Linked DNA regions of Pokkaliibacter sp. MBI-7. The protein of the gene in region 1 interacts with the protein of each later gene in a pairwise test. Links are inferred from orthologs where the notes say so. Each region holds a gene or a part of one and is shown in the gene's direction. Other genes may lie near its edges. The genes, in order: uvrA and uvrB.

Evidence for each region.
Region 2: the proteins of uvrA (region 1) and uvrB interact in binary tests that used the Escherichia coli proteins (3 or more experiments, as listed by UniProt). The link is inferred for Pokkaliibacter sp. MBI-7 from one-to-one orthologs.

What each region holds. Positions count from the first base shown.
Region 1 is NZ_JARVTG010000001.1:1,378,421-1,388,053, forward strand. Bases 6,208-9,633 are described here. They hold uvrA (excinuclease ABC subunit UvrA), read left to right. Parts: upstream 6,208-6,571; coding sequence 6,572-9,433; downstream 9,434-9,633. Other genes in these bases: nagA (N-acetylglucosamine-6-phosphate deacetylase), read left to right, coding at 6,208-6,470. Outside these bases: sn-glycerol-3-phosphate ABC transporter ATP-binding protein UgpC, read right to left, coding at 1-61; QCD60_RS06185 (carbohydrate ABC transporter permease), read right to left, coding at 137-1,018; QCD60_RS06190 (sugar ABC transporter permease), read right to left, coding at 1,028-1,954; QCD60_RS06195 (ABC transporter substrate-binding protein), read right to left, coding at 2,097-3,368; nagB (glucosamine-6-phosphate deaminase), read left to right, coding at 3,614-4,387; QCD60_RS06205 (BadF/BadG/BcrA/BcrD ATPase family protein), read left to right, coding at 4,405-5,283; more of nagA, read left to right, coding at 5,280-6,207. UniProt on the Escherichia coli protein: The UvrABC repair system catalyzes the recognition and processing of DNA lesions. UvrA is an ATPase and a DNA-binding protein. A damage recognition complex composed of 2 UvrA and 2 UvrB subunits scans DNA for abnormalities.
Region 2 is NZ_JARVTG010000002.1:167,124-176,311, reverse strand. What follows is about bases 3,949-6,929. They hold uvrB (excinuclease ABC subunit UvrB), read left to right. Parts: upstream 3,949-4,412; coding sequence 4,413-6,446; downstream 6,447-6,929. Other genes in these bases: QCD60_RS20360 (PilZ domain-containing protein), read right to left, coding at 6,472-6,888. Outside these bases: QCD60_RS20410 (GGDEF domain-containing protein), read left to right, coding at 1-956; QCD60_RS20405 (transposase), read left to right, coding at 1,234-1,509; QCD60_RS20400 (hypothetical protein), read left to right, coding at 1,560-1,724; QCD60_RS20395 (cupin domain-containing protein), read right to left, coding at 1,804-2,346; QCD60_RS20390 (DUF1289 domain-containing protein), read left to right, coding at 2,592-2,894; QCD60_RS20385 (helix-hairpin-helix domain-containing protein), read left to right, coding at 3,043-3,324; QCD60_RS20380 (thermonuclease family protein), read right to left, coding at 3,392-3,850; QCD60_RS20355 (flavodoxin family protein), read right to left, coding at 7,174-7,728; QCD60_RS20350 (carbonic anhydrase family protein), read right to left, coding at 7,903-8,634; fahA (fumarylacetoacetase), read right to left, coding at 8,864-9,188. UniProt on the Escherichia coli protein: The UvrABC repair system catalyzes the recognition and processing of DNA lesions. A damage recognition complex composed of 2 UvrA and 2 UvrB subunits scans DNA for abnormalities.

The sequences.
Region 1 (9,633 bases):
CATGCAGGACTTTAACCTCGTTAAAGCGTTTCTGCAGGTTCTTCAGCTGTACTTTGGCCATCTTGTTGTTTACCTCACATTCACTCGCTAACTGATCTTGTCTCTCGCACACCCGTTCATCCAGGCGTGTAGTCACTTACTTCACGGCTCCGGCGGTCAGACCGCGGATCAGCTGACGCGAGAAGATCAGGTACAACACCAGCACCGGGACAATGGCCAGGGTGAGGGATGACAGCACCGCATTCCAGTCTGTTACGTACTGCCCGACGAACTGCTGGACGCCCAGCGTAATGGTGCGGCTTTCCTCACCCGGAGCGAGAATCAGCGGGAACCACAGGTCGTTCCAGATCGGGATCATGGTGAACACGGCCACTGTCGCCATGGCTGGGCGCAGCAGCGGCAGGATCACCGCAAAGAAGATCTTGTATTCACTGATGCCATCACAGCGGGCCGCCTCTTTCAGCTCCTTGGGTATGGTGCGGATAAACTCCGAAAGGATATACACCGCCAGCGGTAACCCCTGGGCAATGTAGACCAGTACCAGCGCGGTCAGCGTGTTGACCAGATGCAGCTGCACCATCAGGTTGAGAATACTGACCGTGCCCAGACGAATCGGAATCATGATGCCCATGGCAAACAGGAAGGCCAGCAGCAGATTGCCGCGGAAGCGGTATTCCGTCAGCGCCCAGGCGGCCATCGCCCCCAGCAACAGCACCAGTCCCACTGCCAGAATGGTCACTACCAGACTGTTACAGGCATAGAGGCCAAAGTCTGAGCGCAGTAATACCTGTTCAAAACCACCCAGATTGAGCGTATCCAGCGAAGGCAGGCCGAGGGGGTCACGGAAGATCGCCTTGCGGCTCTTCAGTGAGTTGATCAGCACCAGCAGAATAGGAAACAGCGCAATCACGGTATAGGTCAGCAGTACCGCATGCACAGCCAGCGCCTTGCCGGTCTGGGCGCCACGCTGCCACCCGCCTGAGGCAGGCTGTGAGCGATCGAAAAAGAGTGCTTTCATGCTGCCCCCTTACAACTGGAATCGGTTAATACGGCGCTGCACCACCAGCAGGAAGACCATGACTCCGGCGAGGATGATCAGGAACATCAGCGTGGCCACGGCGGCCCCCATGGTGGGGCTGCCCTGCTGCAGCTGGAAGCCAAAGAAGGTGCGATAGAACAGCGTTCCCATGATGTCGGTGGAGAAATTCGGCCCGGCCAGCGCCCCCTTCACGGCATAGATCAGCTCAAAAGCGTTGAAGTTGGCGACAAAGGTGAGAATCGACACCATGGCGATGGTCGGCAGAATCAGTGGCAGTTTGACGTAAAAGAAGGTCTGCAGCGGATTGGCGCCGTCCACCACACTGGCATCGACAATTTCATCGGGAATATTCAGCAGCGAGGCGTAGATCAGCATCATCGGGATACCAACAAACTGCCAGACCGAAATCAGCCCGAGGGTAATCAGTGCCGTACCTTCCTTCCCCAGCCAGCTGTCGAAATGATTGCCAAGGCCGATGCCATACATGAAGTTCTCGGCAATGCCCCAGATCGGGCTGAGGATCAGCTGCCAGATAAAACCGATGATGACCACTGACAGCATGGTCGGCATAAAGATCAGGGTGCGGTAGGTGTTGCGCAGACGCAGCTTGGGCAGGCTCAGCAACACGGCCAGCAGCAGCCCGATAGGATTCTGCAGCAGCATATGGATGAAGAAGAACTCGAAGTTATTCTTCAGGGCATTCCAGAACGCATCGGACCAGGTGCTGTCCGTCAGCAGGGTGACAAAATTGCGCAGCCCCACAAAGGCGTGACCACCATCGGCCGCGTCTCCGTAGAAACTCATACGCAGGGTATCCAGCAGTGGATAAACGCTGAACACCAGATAAATCGCAAGTCCCGGCAGCAGGAAAAACAGAATATGCCACGGGAAAGGGCGACGTTCAGAGTGCTTCATCAAACTGTACCTCGGGACGAACGTGGTGGGCTGCGGAGCGTTTCCGCCGACGACACAGGGTACGGCAAAGTGCATGTCGTACCCTGCCAGCCAGCTCAGCAACAAGCCAGCAGAACACCAGCCCGACCCATATCGCTATGGATTATTTCTGGTGAGGGGCATACCACTTGCTCAGACCGGTTTCGAGCTGTGCTCCGGCCTGTTCGGGCGTCAGGGTGCCGTTGATCACCTGGGCACTGACGTTCCACAACTCGTTTTCGAGGTTGGGCGTGCCGCGGGAAAGGATCTGGTAGGAGTTACGAATGGTGGTTTTGCACTGTTTGCGCCAGCTGACAAACTCCTGAGCCACCGGATCCTTGATGCTGACCTGATAGTTCGACAGCGGGAAGAAGCCAGGCACCGCATTGGCAAACAAGGTGGCGAACTCTTCGCTGGCCATCCAGTTCAGGAAAGCCTTCGCCGCTTCAGGGTGAGCGCTCTTGCTGTTGATGCCCATACCGATGTCAGTGTGGTCACTGATGTAGCAGGTGCCCTGACCATCTGGCACCGGTGGCATAAAGGCGCCAAATTCAAAGTCAGCCTGGGTGTTAAAGGTCTGAATATCCCATGAACCTGCCGGATAAATGGCACCACGACCAAGAGAGAACAGGTTCTGTGCATCCGCATACTTAAGTGACTCAAAACCGCGACGCAGATAAGGTTTCCACTTAGCCAGCTCATCAAAGGTTTTGACGTAAGGTTCATCGGTAAACTTGGCACTGCCATCAATCAGCGCCTTGCGACCCTCCTCCCCTTTCCAGTAGTTAGGCCCGATGTTCTGGAAGCCCATGGTGGCGGCTTCCCATTGATCTGCCGTGCCCATGACCAGAGGCGTGTACTGTCCGTCTTCTTTGATCTTGTCGAGCACCGAGAAAAACTCGCTTTCGGTTTTGGGCACCGACAGGTTCAGTTCTTTGAAGATGGCCTTGTTGTAGATGAAGCCATGAATCACCGATGCCATCGGTAAACAGAATTGATCTTTGCCATCATCGGTCTGCCAGGCCGTTTTAGCCACATCGGGGAAGGCTGCCATCCCCTGCAGGTCATTCAGACTGGCCAGGAAGCCACTCTTGTACAGCTCCAGTGAGGCATCGAAAGGGCGGCAGGCGATCAGATCACCGGCGGTGCCCGCCTGCAGACGGGCCTGCAAGGCAGAGTTGTAATCGGTGGGAGGAGTAGGTGTGAATACCACTTCAATATCAGGATGCGACTTTTCAAAGGCTGGAATGATGACATCATTCCAGATATTGGCATCATCACTACGCCAGCTCTCAATGGCCAGCTTATCCTTGGCCAGAACCGGTCCGCTCAATGCGGCCCCCAGCGCCAAAGCCAGTAATGATCGGGTAAAAGGGTGTTTGGTCAGGTCAGACATATCCGCTCTCTCACTGCATTCAGGTTGTGTGGATGGTCTTGTTGTTATCCAGATTTGTCTCAGTCAACGCCTAAGCATCTAGACCAAATTAATACCACTACTGATCATTTTGCAAGCAAACCTTAAATTCTTTTTCTATTTTGGACAAAGTTTGACAGAGAGTCGTTTTTGGCGATTAATATTGGTATCCAAGTGGTATTCAAAACAACACCACTCAACCCAGTACCAATGGAAGATTCACCGTCATGCGTGTTGTCATTGCCCCCAGTGATCAGATTGCCAGCAAGGCTGCGGATATTGTCTGCCAGCAACTCCAGCGCAAACCCGACTCTGTGCTCGGGCTGGCCACCGGCAGCACCCCGGTAGCGCTATATCGTGAGCTGATCAGCCGTTATCAGCAGCAGCAAGTCAGCTTTGCCAGGGCAGCCAGCTTCAATCTGGATGAATACATCGGCCTGAGCAGCGAGCATCCACAAAGTTATCGTTACTTCATGCAGCAACAGCTCTTCGACCATATCGATATCATGCCGGAACAGACGCACGTACCTGATGGCATGTCCGAGCCGCTGAGCAGCTGTCAGGCCTATGAACAGGCGATTGGCGCCGCTGGCGGGATAGACCTGCAGATTCTGGGAATTGGCCACAATGGCCATATTGGTTTCAATGAGCCAGGCTCCAGCCTCAGTTCGCACACCCGCATCAAGACGCTGACTCCCACCACACTGGAAGCCAACAGGCGCTTTTTCCGTGACGATGAATTCCAGCCCTGTCTGGCCATCACCATGGGCATCGCCACCATCCTGCAGAGCCGTCAGGTACTACTGCTGGCCTCCGGCGAAGCCAAGGCCGAGGCGGTTCAGCGTACAGTTGAAGGCCCACTCAGCGCCTTTACCCCTGCCTCCAGTCTGCAGATGCATGAACATGCCATCGTACTGATCGACGAAGCCGCCGCCTCACAGCTGCAGCTGCGCGACTATTACCTGTGGTGTGAACAGCAACGCAGCCAACTCGGCATGTAGGTAACAAGGAGGCAGAGATGAGCATCCATTTCCTGCTGGGGGTCGACGGCGGCGGCACCAGCTGCCGCGCTCGCCTGGAGGACAGGCACGGCCGTATCCTGGGCGAAAGTCGTGGCGGCACCGCCAATCCACGCACAGGCATTCGTCAGGCCTGGGATAACATTATGCAGACCTGTCTGGAAGCCTGTCGGCAAGGTCAGCTCAGTAGCGATGACATGCAGCATGTGCGGCTGGGTCTTGGCCTGGCTGGTACCAACCAGAGCTACGAGCGTCAGCTGATCCTTAGTCAGCCGCATCCTTTCGGGGAAACCTGTCTGCTGACCGATGCCCATACCGCCTGCCTCGGCGCCTTCAACGGCGGAGAAGGCGGTATTGTCATTCTGGGCACCGGCAGTTGCGCGGTCAGCTTTGTGACACAGCGCTTTCATCTGTTCGGAGGCTGGGGCTTTCCAATCTCCGACCAGGCCAGCGGCGCATGGCTGGGACTGCATCTGGTCAGTCATGCACTGGCAGCACTGGATTATATGCAGCCCAGCTCTCCTCTGGCCGAGCAGGTCGCTGAGCACTTCAGGCAACAGCGGGAAAACTTTGTCACCTGGCAAAATCACGCCCTGCCTCGCGACTACGCCAGTTTCGCACCGTGGATTTATGCTGCAGCCCGGCAGCGCGACCCTCTGGCACTGGAACTCATTCAGCATCAGGTGGAATGGATTGAGCGTTTTGTCAGGCAGCTGCTACACACCGGCTGCCAGCAGGTGGCACTGATGGGAGGCCTTGCCGAGGCCGTACAGCCCTGGCTGCCCCCCTCACTTCTGACTTATCTCGCCACACCACAAGCCGATGCTCTGGCGGGCGCCATCCTGATGGCCCGTCAGCAACTTGGATATCACCCATGACGCATTCAGCCTTGTCTCGCACCTCTGCCACACAGCACCTATACGCTGAACGATTGTTTGATGGTGAGCACTGGCTTACCGAACAACTCATCAGTATCGAGCATGGGCGTATCAGTACCATCGCGCCTTACTCCACCAGACAGCACGCGCATCTGTCTAAGCAGGACAGTACAGGCCTCATCGCACCGGGTTTTATTGATATCCACGTCAATGGTGGCGGAGGTGTACTGTTCAATCACCAGCCCAATGCCGAAGCGCTGGCGGCCATCGTCAAAGCACACAGCCAGTTCGGCACGGTGGCGCTATTACCCACCCTGATTACTGATGATGATGACGTCATGCAGTGTGCGCATCAGGCGATCTGTCAGGCCCTTGGTCCGCAGCAGATTGCGGGTATCCTCGGCGTACACTACGAGGGGCCCTATCTCAATCCATTGCGCAAGGGAGTGCATCATGAAAGCAAGATTCGCCCGGCCAATCCCGAGTTCTTTGCCCCTCTGCTAAAACTCCCAGATGAGGGCAAGGTACTGGTCACCCTTGCTCCGGAACTCGCCCCAGCAGGCTTTATTCAGATGCTGGCAGCACAGGGCGTACGCGTCAGTGCCGGCCATACTGCGGCCAGCTACGCACAGATTCAGCAGGCGCTGGCGCAGGGAGTGAGCGGTTTTACTCATCTGTTCAATGCCATGAGCCCACTTACCAGTCGCGAACCGGGTGTGGTGGGAGCGGCACTGGATGACAGAGACAGCTGGTGCGGCATGATCGTCGATGGCTATCACATTCATCCCGCGGTGATGCGCACAGCAATACGAGCCAAAGGTAGCGACAAGATCATGCTGGTGACCGATGCCATCCACAGTGTTGGCTATGGTCAGCGCGAGTTGGATTTCCTTGGCAAAGCAGTGCTCAACGATAACGGTAAGGTCACGACACTGGATGGCACACTGGCGGGTTCTGATCTGGATATGGCCAGCGCGGTGCGCAATGCACTGCAATATGGTCTGGGTGACGAAACCGCTGTACTGCAAATGGCCTCACGTAATCCCGCCCAGTATTTGCGAGTCAGCCATCAACTGGGCTATTTACGACCTGGATATCAGGCCAGCATGGTGTGCCTGGACAATAACTGGCAGGTTATACAGTGCTGGATAAACGGACAGTATCAAGTCAGCGATTCTGATAGATAATCACGATGGGTTACAGGGTTTAGACTGAGGCAGGGCACCACTATAATTCGCTTTTCGACTTTCGGGTCGTCCGTTCTGCCCCCTCTGCTGTGGAGCCCCTGATGGACACTATTCTGGTACGCGGTGCCCGTACCCATAACCTCAAAAACATCGATGTCGATCTACCCCGGGACAAACTGATCGTCATTACCGGTCTGTCCGGTTCCGGTAAATCCTCGCTGGCTTTCGATACGCTCTATGCCGAGGGCCAGCGCCGCTATGTCGAGTCGCTGTCGACCTATGCTCGACAGTTTCTGTCGATGATGGAAAAGCCCGATGTCGATCATATTGAAGGCTTATCCCCTGCCATTTCCATTGAGCAGAAATCCACCTCCCATAACCCGCGCTCAACCGTCGGCACCATCACTGAAATTTATGACTACCTGCGCCTGCTGTATGCCAGAGTGGGCCAGCCGCGCTGCCCCGATCATGATCTGCCACTGGAGGCACAAACCGTCAGTCAGATGGTGGATCAGGTGCTGGGGCTGGAGGAAGGCTGCCGCCTGATGCTGCTAGCGCCGGTCATTCAGGGACGTAAAGGTGAACATCAAAACATTCTGCAGAACCTGCGTGCACAAGGCTTTGTCCGTGCTCGCATCGATGGCCAGATCTACGAACTGGACGACACGCCGGAACTCGACAAGAAACGTAAACACACGATCGAGGTGGTGGTTGATCGCTTTAAGGTACGTAGCGATATCCAGCTACGTCTGGCAGAGTCTTTTGAAACCGCACTACAACTGAGTGACGGCATTGCCAAGATCGCCTTTATGGATGAAGAACAGCGCGCCGAACTGGTTTTCTCCGCCCGCTTCGCCTGTCCTGAATGCGGTTACAGTATCAGCGAACTGGAGCCCCGGCTGTTTTCCTTTAACAATCCCCACGGCGCCTGTCAGACCTGTGACGGACTGGGTGTAAAACAGTTTTTTGACCCGAAACGTGTACTGGTCTCTGACGATCTATCTCTTGCAGAAGGCGCGATCAAAGGCTGGGATCGCCGCAGCGTATACTACTTTCAGCTGTTAAAGGCCGTAGCGGAGCACTATGGCTTTGACGTAAATACCGCGTTCAGGGAGCTGTCGCCTCCCCAGAAGAATGCGGTCCTTTATGGCACCGGTCAGGAAGCAGTGCAGTTCAACTACAGCAGTGACCGAGGTTTGCAAATCAGCCGTGCTCATCCGTTTGAGGGCGTCTTACCCAACATGGAGCGCCGTTATCGCGAAACAGACTCACAGCAGGTCAGGGACGAGCTGTCACAATATCTCACCAATACTAAATGCCCCTCCTGTACTGGTACGCGCCTGCGCAAAGAAGCAAGGCATGTCTTCATTGAAGGAAAAAATCTGCCTTCCATCACCAGCCTGCCGGTAGGAGATTGTTTCGACTACTTCAGCGAGCTGAAACTGGATGGCAAACGAGGCGAAATCGCGGACAAAATCCTGAAAGAAATTCGCGCTCGTCTGAGCTTTCTGGTGAACGTCGGCCTGGATTACCTGACGATAGAGCGTAGTGCTGACACCTTGTCTGGCGGAGAAGCTCAGCGCATTCGTCTGGCCAGCCAGATAGGTGCGGGACTGGTGGGCGTCATGTATATCCTTGACGAGCCCTCTATAGGCTTGCACCAGCGTGACAATGACCGCCTGCTCCAGACCCTGACGCATTTACGTGACCTAGGAAATACCGTCATCGTAGTTGAACATGATGAAGACGCTATCCGCCTTGCAGACCATGTACTGGACATCGGCCCCGGTGCCGGAGTGCACGGTGGCACCATTACTGCCCAAGGTACGCCAGCAGAAGTCATGGCCAATCCAAACTCGCTTACAGGTCAGTACCTAAGCGGGAAGAAGTGCATCGCAGTACCTGAGAATCGCACGCCCTTTGACAGCAAGTGCGTGCTGGAAATTCAGGGAGCCAGCGGCAATAACCTGCAGAATGTCGACCTCTGCATACCTGTAGGTCTATTTACCTGCGTGACTGGCGTTTCCGGCTCTGGCAAATCCACGCTGATAAACACCACGCTCTACCCTCTGGCCGCAGCCGCGCTCAATGGCGCAACAACGCTTGAACCTTCACCCTACAAAAAAATGAAGGGCATGGAGCAGTTCGACAAGGTCGTAGACATCGATCAAAGCCCCATAGGCCGTACTCCTCGCTCCAACCCAGCAACCTACACCGGTATCTTTACTCCCATTCGCGAGCTATTTTCTGGCACCCAGGAGGCCCGTTCACGCGGTTACAAACCAGGACGCTTCAGCTTTAACGTCAAAGGCGGACGCTGTGAAGCATGCCAGGGGGACGGTGTCATCAAAGTAGAAATGCACTTCCTTCCTGACATTTATGTCCCCTGTGATATCTGCAAAGGAAAACGTTACAACCGCGAGACACTGGAAGTCACCTACAAAGGCAAGAGCATCACTGAAGTTCTTGAAATGACCGTAGAAGATGCACTGAGTTTCTTCTCTGCAGTGCCAATGATTGCACGTAAGCTGCAAACACTCATGGATGTGGGCCTGTCCTACATACGACTGGGCCAGAGCGCAACAACGTTATCCGGAGGTGAAGCACAACGCGTCAAACTCGCGAAGGAGCTATCCAAACGAGATACCGGCAAGACACTGTATATTCTGGATGAGCCAACGACCGGTCTGCATTTCTATGACATTCAGCAACTTCTGAATGTGCTGCACAGACTGCGTGATCACGGCAACACAGTAGTGGTCATTGAGCATAATCTGGACGTGATTAAAACCGCAGACTGGCTGGTCGATCTGGGCCCAGAAGGCGGTAGCCGTGGCGGCCAGATTATTGCCACCGGCACACCGGAACAGGTTGCGGAGAATCCACAATCCCACACGGGACATTTCCTTAAACCCTTGCTGGAAAAAGGCAACCGAGAACGTCAGCTGGTTATTGAAGACTAACTGGTCCTCCAACTTCTGCACTGTAAATATCGTAGTAATAGAAAGCCCGGCAACCGCAGGGTTTTCTATTTGAAATCGACAGAAGACAGAAGACAGAAGACAGAAGACAGAAGACAGAAGACAGAAGACAGAAGACAGAAGACAGAAGACAGAAGACAGAAGACAGAAGACAGAAGACAGAAGACAGAAGACAGAAGACA
Region 2 (9,188 bases), on another replicon or contig:
GTCACTGGTTATTGCAGCAATGGAACTTTCCTGACCTACTCTGCAATGCCATTCAATTCAGTGACGACCTGGCGATCACTCAAGAGACCGAAGAAGTCTCACAGTTTCTTTCAATTATTGCGCTATCTGGAAGAATTGCCGATATCTGGCTACACCCCAGCATTCGCCAGGCGTCTTTTACCGCCATGATTGCCAACCAAAAACTGGTTAAGCTAACCGACAACGAATTTCAGGAAGTGATTGATTACGTCACCAGCCAAATGGAAAGCTTCGGCCAGCTATTCAATATCCAGTTATTCAGCAGCAAGCAGGCCGAGCAGATCCAGGAAACCGCATCGGAGGTATTAGCCATCCGCAACCTCACCCTACTGCGAGAGATTCGCAAGGAGAGGGAAAAGGTAGACATTCTTGAAGAGCAGAACCGCTATCTGGAAGACCAGGTAAAACGCGACCCCCTGACAGGCCTATATAATCGCCGTTATCTGGAACATATCATGGCGATTGAGTTCAGCGAAGCAGAGGCTAACGAATGGCCGCTATCACTGATATTCATGGATCTGGACAATTTCAAAGACATCAATGACCGATATGGCCACCCGACGGGCGACGAAGTATTGAAGAAGGTTTCACGCTATATGGAGCGGCAATTAAGACGCTCTGATGTAGTCGCCCGTTACGGTGGCGAAGAGTTTGTCATCCTTTTACCGAATACTCGCCAGGATGATACGGAGAGGCTGGCACTGAGGCTGAAAGACGGCATCAAGCAACTGTCCTGCATCTCCGAGCACGGGGATGCCATACACGTCAGCACCTCTGTAGGCGTTGCCTGCCATAGTAGTAAACATCCCTTTGCGGGCGCCAACGCCCTGATCGCGGCAGCTGACAAAATGCTATATGAAGCGAAAAACAGTGGTCGGGATCTGATTCGCGTTTATCAACGCCCTGAACCGCTATAACCCACAGCAACGCACTCTTCCGAAATAAAAATGGCAGCCACTGGCTTAATACCGGTCAGTTAAGCCTAATAGCTTGACCTTCTGAGCCCTGGCACTGACTCACGAAGCGGCTTCTGCGACTCACTCCCTTGACGAGCCGGGGCGCTGTCTGATCCAGAGCGGGTCAGCACCGCACCGGAAACGGCGGGAGTGGCGACTTTGCGTAAACGACGTCTCCCTCTTGAAACCATGGTCTGCTGCATGATCGCCATGGCGTTGTTTCGCCGGATGCCAGACCATCAAGGGCAAAGTCCGGCAGGTACTGACCTCGATGATCGACCCTCTGCGCTTCCCGCCCGACGACATCGTGGATCTGTACAGCCAGCGCTGGGAAATCGAACTGGGCTATCGAGAAATGAAGCAAGGCATGTTCGCAGGTCACTACACCCTGCGTAGTCAGACGCTGGACATCATTGAACAGGAACTGTGGGGCGTACTACTGGGGTACAACCTGCTGCGTTATCAAATGCTGGAAATGAGTCGTCACTGCCTTGGCATCCCCCCTGTTAGATAAGCTTCTCCGCTTGCACCTGGGCGATTCCGGGCCTCTTGAACGGAGTCTCTTTGAAGCATCCTGGCAACATCCCTCGCTACCTGGCCGAACTACAGGCTTCGGCTATGCACTACGCCCTGCCTCATCGACGTGAGGATCGCAGTTACCCGCGGGCGGTCAAGCCCAAGCCGTCCAAGTATCCGACCAGAAACAAAAATGCCAGTCAGCTTAACTGACTGGCATTAGCCACTGACTGCCATTTTTATGAAACATCAAACGTTTTAAGCAAAATACGACCAAAAAGAGTCAACAACATCACAGTGATGGTGGATTGTTTGCGCTCACAACCACACAATCAACTACACCCGGATTACGGAATCTATGGGGTAAGCTGCTATCAAAAAAGTAGCCATCCCCTTTCACTAGGACACGAGTCTCATCCGCTACAGTCAGCTCCAACTCACCCTGAATAATCACGCCACCTTCCTGCCCCTCATGAACCAGCATATCCTCACCAGTGTCTGACCCTGGGGGATAGATTTCATGCAAGACAGAGAGAGTTCGATTGGGATAGTTATAGCCCACCACTTTCAAAGCAATATTACTGTGCCCGAGATCAGGCTGCTCATCAGCACAGTAGAAATACTGACGCCGCTCTGGCACATCCAGAGTAAAGAATTCCTGCAGAGACATGGGAATACCATCAAGCACCTTCTTGAGCGAACTCACCGAAGGACTTACACGATTCTGTTCGATCAAGGAAATGGTGCTGTTTGTCACACCCGCTCGTTTAGCCAACTCACGCTGTGATAATCCTTGCTGCTTGCGCACATCCTTTAATCGTGTCCCCACATCAATACTCATCACTCTACCCTTGCCAAGTCGATTACGATTAAAGCTGTCTTTATTATGTTAAGAATATTGAACAACCCACCGTATTAAAGACATGTACGACATCATTCGCAAGGTCTTATTCACAAATATGCAACACTGGGTTAAGACAGAAGAAAAATGGCTATATACAAATATTAGGACCCAACTTCCAGTACAGGGCTCATTCATCTGCTACGCTGGAGTATTTACCATGCTGAACAAATAAAGGCATGATACATAACGTCATTGCACTCAGGGCATGTACACCAATGAATCAACTTGACCTGTTTGATGCCCCCGTCCCCAATCCTTGTGCTGGGGTCTGCGAATCCGATGCGAAAGGCTTTTGCAAAGGCTGCATGCGCACCAGAGATGAGCGCTTTAGCTGGAACAACTTCAATAACAGCGAAAAACTACAGATCATTCAACAGTGCCGTCAGCGATACCTGCGCAGAGTAAAGGCAGCACGGGCTCAGAAAACCAGGCTGCAATCCAGCATCGCCACCGAACAGCAGGATGAGCAGCTGTTCTAATCCCCTTCAAGTCATCTGCAAACATCCAAATATGAGCACAAAAAGTAAAGTTACGTTATTTTTTGATTGCTAAATATTGCAGAATTGATAGTTTACAGCAGCTGGCATTGAAGGAGTCGCCAGACTGGAAATAACACAAGGACTAAAGATGAAAGCACTAAAAGCCCTGGCAGCGGTCGCTGCCTTGACCTTCCCCCTGTTCAGCTTTGCCGCTCCCGTCAACATCAATACTGCTACCGCTGAAGAACTGGCCAAAGCCCTTAACGGTGTCGGCCAGAAAAAAGCAGAAGCAATTGTTGCATGGAGAACTGAACACGGCCCCTTTACCAGTGCGGAGCAACTAAGCGAAGTAAAGGGTATTGGCGAGGCGCTAATTGCTCGCAATAAGGACGACATTTTGCTGCAAGACACAACCAAAACAGCACAATAATCCAAGATAGAACGCATGTTGTGGAATTATGTAGTCACAACATGCTGAACCAGACCACCACCCCACATCAGCGATGCCGCCATTTCCAGGGCGCTATCGGTGCTGCATCATGCCACAGTCCCTTTTTGGCATTTCGTGCACGCTGCTCAAGTTCCAGTAAACGAGCATCATTCGTGTATTGACGATAGACCCAGGCCATTCCCCGATCAACCATAGTGGCGTTGACGTTATAACCATCCAGATAAACCAGACCCAAAAGGCGACCATACTTATCTTTCTGGTCGTACTCGACACGAACGTCTCGGTTACCCACTATTTTCTGCAGCATCGATTTGGAGGCACTGCCATAGCGCTGATCATGCTCTGGCGCATCGATGTATAGCAGACGCACCTTGAAACTTTGACCTCGATAAGACACTGCCAAGGTGTCGCCATCGTAAATATGGGTCACTTTTCCCTCAAAAGAGGAGGCATAAACTGAAGAGGTGAGGCAGATTAAGAAAAGAAGCAGAAGATATCGATCCATGACCATTTCCGTCCAAAAACCATGATTACAGTAATTGACGGTAACGACAGGAGTAAAGCAGGAGAGGATATATAAGATGTGGCTCCCCGAGCAGGACTCGAACCTGCGACCAACGGATTAACAGTCCGCTGCTCTACCGACTGAGCTATCAGGGAACGTCGGAAGGAAATACGTGCGAGAGTGGCTCCCCGAGCAGGACTCGAACCTGCGACCAACGGATTAACAGTCCGCTGCTCTACCGACTGAGCTATCAGGGAATGTCTCGGCACGGGCGCTTATAGTACGGATTCGTCGCAGAGAGTCAAGAAATAAAACAAAAAAGATAACCTCCTCAACCAGTTAGCGCACAATGCTCTTTGACTACTCACTTGCCCTTCAGACAAAGACAGCAGTAATTCGAAGACATGCAATCTGCACTCACTTAGCAATCCACTGGTTATCCGCACAGGTAGCCTGCTATGATCCGGCCTTGTATATGTAAAGGCCAGCTCTATCAAAAGAGTCTGTGTCAGGCGAATACAGTGCCAATCAACACGGACTCTTGGTGAGGTGAATAATTCCAATGAGTGAACATACTGCTGAACGTTTTCAGGTTGCCAGCAAATACGAACCCGCAGGTGATCAGCCCTCCGCCATACGCCTGCTCTCGGAAGGAATCAATGACGGGCTGGCTGCACAGACCCTGCTAGGCGTAACGGGGTCAGGTAAAACGTTCACCATTGCCAACGTCATCGCCCAGGCACAGCGACCAACGCTGGTACTGGCACACAATAAGACACTGGCAGCGCAACTCTACGGTGAGTTCAAGGAGTTTTTCCCCAAGAACGCCGTCGAGTACTTCGTTTCTTATTACGACTACTATCAACCTGAAGCCTACGTGCCATCTTCAGATACGTTTATCGAAAAAGATGCTTCGGTGAATGAGCATATTGAGCAAATGCGCCTCTCTGCTACCAAGGCCATGATGGAACGCTCCGATGCCATTGTCGTAGCGACAGTATCTGCCATCTATGGTTTGGGCGACCCGGAATCCTACTTGCAGATGATGCTGCATCTGGTGCGCGGTGATGTCATAGACCAGCGGACCATACTGCGTCGTTTGGCTGAGTTGCAATACACACGCAATGATGTGGACTTCACTCGCGGTACCTACAGAGTTCGCGGTGAGATTATTGATGTCTTCCCGGCAGAATCTGACAGCGAAGCGGTGCGCATAGAGCTGTTTGATGATGAAGTGGATTCGTTACGCTTCTTCGACCCCCTTACCGGAGAACTACTTCGCACTGTTCCTCGCGTTACCATCTATCCGAAGACTCACTATGTAACTCCGCGCGACAAGCTCCTCGGTGCGGTCGATATGATTGAAGAAGAACTGGTTGAACGACTGGAATACTTCAAAGCCAATAACAAATTGCTGGAGCTACAGCGCCTTGAGCAACGTACACGTTACGACGTGGAGATGATCAGAGAACTGGGTTACTGCAACGGTATCGAAAACTACTCTCGCTTTCTGTCCGGCAGAGGACCGGGGGAACCGCCCCCCACTCTGTTCGACTACCTCCCTGCAGAGGCGCTACTGGTCATTGATGAATCTCATGTCACCATTCCGCAGCTGGGGGCCATGTATAAAGGTGACCGCTCACGCAAGGAAACCCTGGTGGAGTACGGTTTCCGCCTGCCATCGGCCCTAGACAATCGCCCCATGCGCTTTGATGAATGGGAACGCATAGCACCACAGATGATTTTTGTCTCCGCAACACCAGGCAAGTATGAAGAAGAGCATGCTGGTCAGGTCGTTGAACAGGTGGTTCGCCCGACAGGACTGGTCGATCCGGAAATTGAGGTCCGCCCCGCCAGCACTCAGGTGGATGACCTGCTGTCCGAGATTCGTTTGCGCGTCGACCTGCATGAGAGAGTGCTGGTCACCACACTGACCAAGCGTATGGCAGAAGACCTGACCGAGTATCTGACCGAGCACGGTATCAGGGTACGCTATTTGCACTCGGATATTGATACCGTCGAACGGGTAGAAATCATTCGGGATCTGCGGTTGGGAGAGTTTGACGTCCTGGTCGGCATTAACCTGCTGCGTGAAGGCCTGGACATGCCTGAAGTCACTCTGGTTGCCATTCTGGATGCAGATAAAGAAGGTTTCCTCCGCTCCGACCGCTCATTGATCCAGACGATTGGCCGCGCAGCGCGAAACGCACGGGGCAAGGCCATTCTCTACGCCGATCGCATGACCGGCTCCATGCAACGTGCCATCGATGAAACCGAGCGCCGTCGTGCCAAGCAAGTTGCCTTCAACGAAGCGCACGGGATTACCCCCAGATCGGTATTCAAATCCGTACAGGACATATTGGAAGGCGCGGTCACTCCCGGCAAACCCGGACGTGGCCGAGGGCAACGCAAGGTGGCCGAGCCCACAGCAGACTATCAGGTGAATGTAGAGCAGATGTCGCCCAAGGAACTGGCCAAGGCCATCAGCCAGCTGGAAGAAGAAATGTACGCAGCCGCCAAAAATCTGGAATTCGAGCAGGCTGCCATGCTGCGTGATCAACTTGCCGACCTGAAACAAAAGGCATTGATCAGCTGACAGGCTCACTCAACGCCGGATACGCTCAGTGTAATCCAGGAAAATGTCCGGCGTGCTTTCCAATCCACTCAGTCGCCGCCTCTTCACTACTGAGAGAACGTCCTTCCTGCTCTTCGACTTCATGGCGGTACTGCTCGATATGACAGATCTGCTCAATCATACGTACGGCGAAGGCCGTGTTCTCATCACTGAAGCGAACACCAAGCTGATAGTGATGACTATTGATCGGTGAACTCCACACGACTTCTCCCAATGCACAGAAAGGGGGATCCTGAATGGGGATACAAATTTCTACCAGTGAACCAACTGCGATGGCCTCATCAACCATCACACTGAGCCCCCCTTCGCTGTAATTACACAACCGCTGATAACGCTCCAGCTCGCCGTCCTGATGACGGCAACTGATGGGGACACTTGAAGGATGACGAATGAACTGGCGCATAAGGCACCTCGACTACCACAGGAACTCCGTTTACCAGTTATCGACTCATGGCGTCAAAACTGTATGGAATATATTTTTTATACAGACTTTATTGTGAAATAAAACCAATCAAAGACTGCATGACAGCCGATGCCAGATATATGTCGTCATTCTGCTTTCAGACAGCTACCGGCGTTCGCCAGTGAAGCTGCGCTCACAAAGATTGACAAGTGCAATTACGAAACATGAAAAAGCCCGGCAAACCTCTGGTCTGCCGGGCCTCACGCATGGCTCTAGAGCCACTTATTAGCCGTGCAGGCGCTTGGCAATATCCGCCACACGTGCACCGTACAGACGTGCCGTTTCCAGATCTCCTGATGGGATGTCATCTGCACCTACATCAGCAGGAGACTGTACCAGTACACCAGCAGAACCACCCAGATTGTTTACGTCTGCACGTGTGGCCGCTTTGGTGTTGGAAGGAGGCAAGCCCAGGCTCACCCACAATCCACCATGCTGAGCTGCCAGTGTCTGCAAATAAATCAGGCTGACCTGTTTATCACCATTGAGACTGGCGCTGTTAGTGAAGCCGCCGAATACCTTGTCTTGCCAGCCGCGGGTAAACCACACCTTGGATGTTGCATCAGCAAACTTTTTGAATTGCCAGGGCACTGATCCCATGTACGTGGGCGCACCAAAAATAATCGCACTGGCAGCGTTCAGTGTTTCCCAGGCAGCCTCAGTGATGTCGCCCTCACTGCTCACTTCGATCAGTTCCGCGCTGGCGCCTTCAGCAACAAACTCAGCAACGCGACGGGTATGGCCGTAACCAGAAAAATAGACAACAACAGTCTTGCTCATGTTTTAACTCCTTGAGTTTGGACAACCTGCCACTGTAGAGCAGCTGGCATTAGTTCCTAATAAGAACCAAGTAACAACATGAGGATGCTATTCAGCTGATGAAGGAGAAACAAGGAGTGACACAGGAGTAAGCTGGTTACCCAGAAGTAACCAGCCTGATGTAGCGAATGACAGTTACTGTAAAACCGGCCGACCGTTCAGAGGCTGTACAGGGCGATTATTGGCATGCGGCACCGCCTCGGTCAGTGCTTTGATCTGCTCGACAGAGGCCGTCATCGGTTGTTTCATGACCAGCCAGCGCACACCTTCGCTACATGGCGGTGTCGTCAAAGAGCCACTGAAGCGGAAATATTCCTGGTTAGCTGGCAACAGTGCTTCAGGCGACAATGGCTGCGATAGCTCGATATGTGCAGCCTTACCATCACCCATGGCGCTGATAATCTTACCCAGAATGGGATTAGCAGCACCTTCGGCGAACATCACGGCAACAACGGCCAGGTTGCCATTTTTGTCTACATGCACCAGATGCCCTTCCAACGGATACGACTTGCCATCAATCAGGTTTTCCGCTGGCGTATGGAAATGAAACTGCTTCAGCTCAAAGGGCTCACCGTCTACCACGATATAACTGCCTGCGGCTGTCGCAACCTTGATAGTATGACCAAGATGTGAAATTTCCGCCTTACCAGTGGCATAGTGAAATTCAATTGGTGTCAGATGCGCCTCTGTGAACCCGGTCAGATTGACCGGTGATTGGTTCTTACCTTTGCAGAATACGTTGTCTGTGCTCAGCTCTGCCCAGCTTTCCGGACCTATATCTCCGCTATAACCCCAGTTGTTGCCTTCGGCAGCCAACGTAGATAACGGCAGTAACATCAGGCTGACAGCCAATATGGACGACTTCATGTGTGTCTCTCTTCTTACGACTTAACAGGTGGGATGCCATCCGACCTCGTCAGATGGCATCCTCCAACAGCCCGGGCTCTTCAGGGCATAACACCACTGCTGAACCTCAAGCCTTTGTTAAGTGGTAGAGACAGAGGAAAGATTTCACACATTTTGTGCACATTTGCTTCTCTGGCAGAAACAAAATCCGCCCCCTTCTCCGACACACCTGAAATAAGCCGACTGTAACTCAGAGAGCAGGCAGTACTTTCCCCCGACACTCGCCAAAACCAATAGACCCCACGCCTTCAGCATGACAACGGGCACGCAGGACAATAACATCGCCATCCTCGAGGAAAGTACGACGCTCGCCATTTACCAGCTGGAGGGCATCCTTGCCGCCGTGGGTCAGCTCCAGTAATGATCCGAACTCTCCCTCTTCTTTTCCAGACAGCGTCCCTGATCCAAACAGATCACCGGACTGCAACTGGCAGCCGTTCACACTGTGATGAGCGACCATCTGCGCCACCGTCCAGTACATATTCAGAGTATTACTGCGGCAAATGACTTCTGGT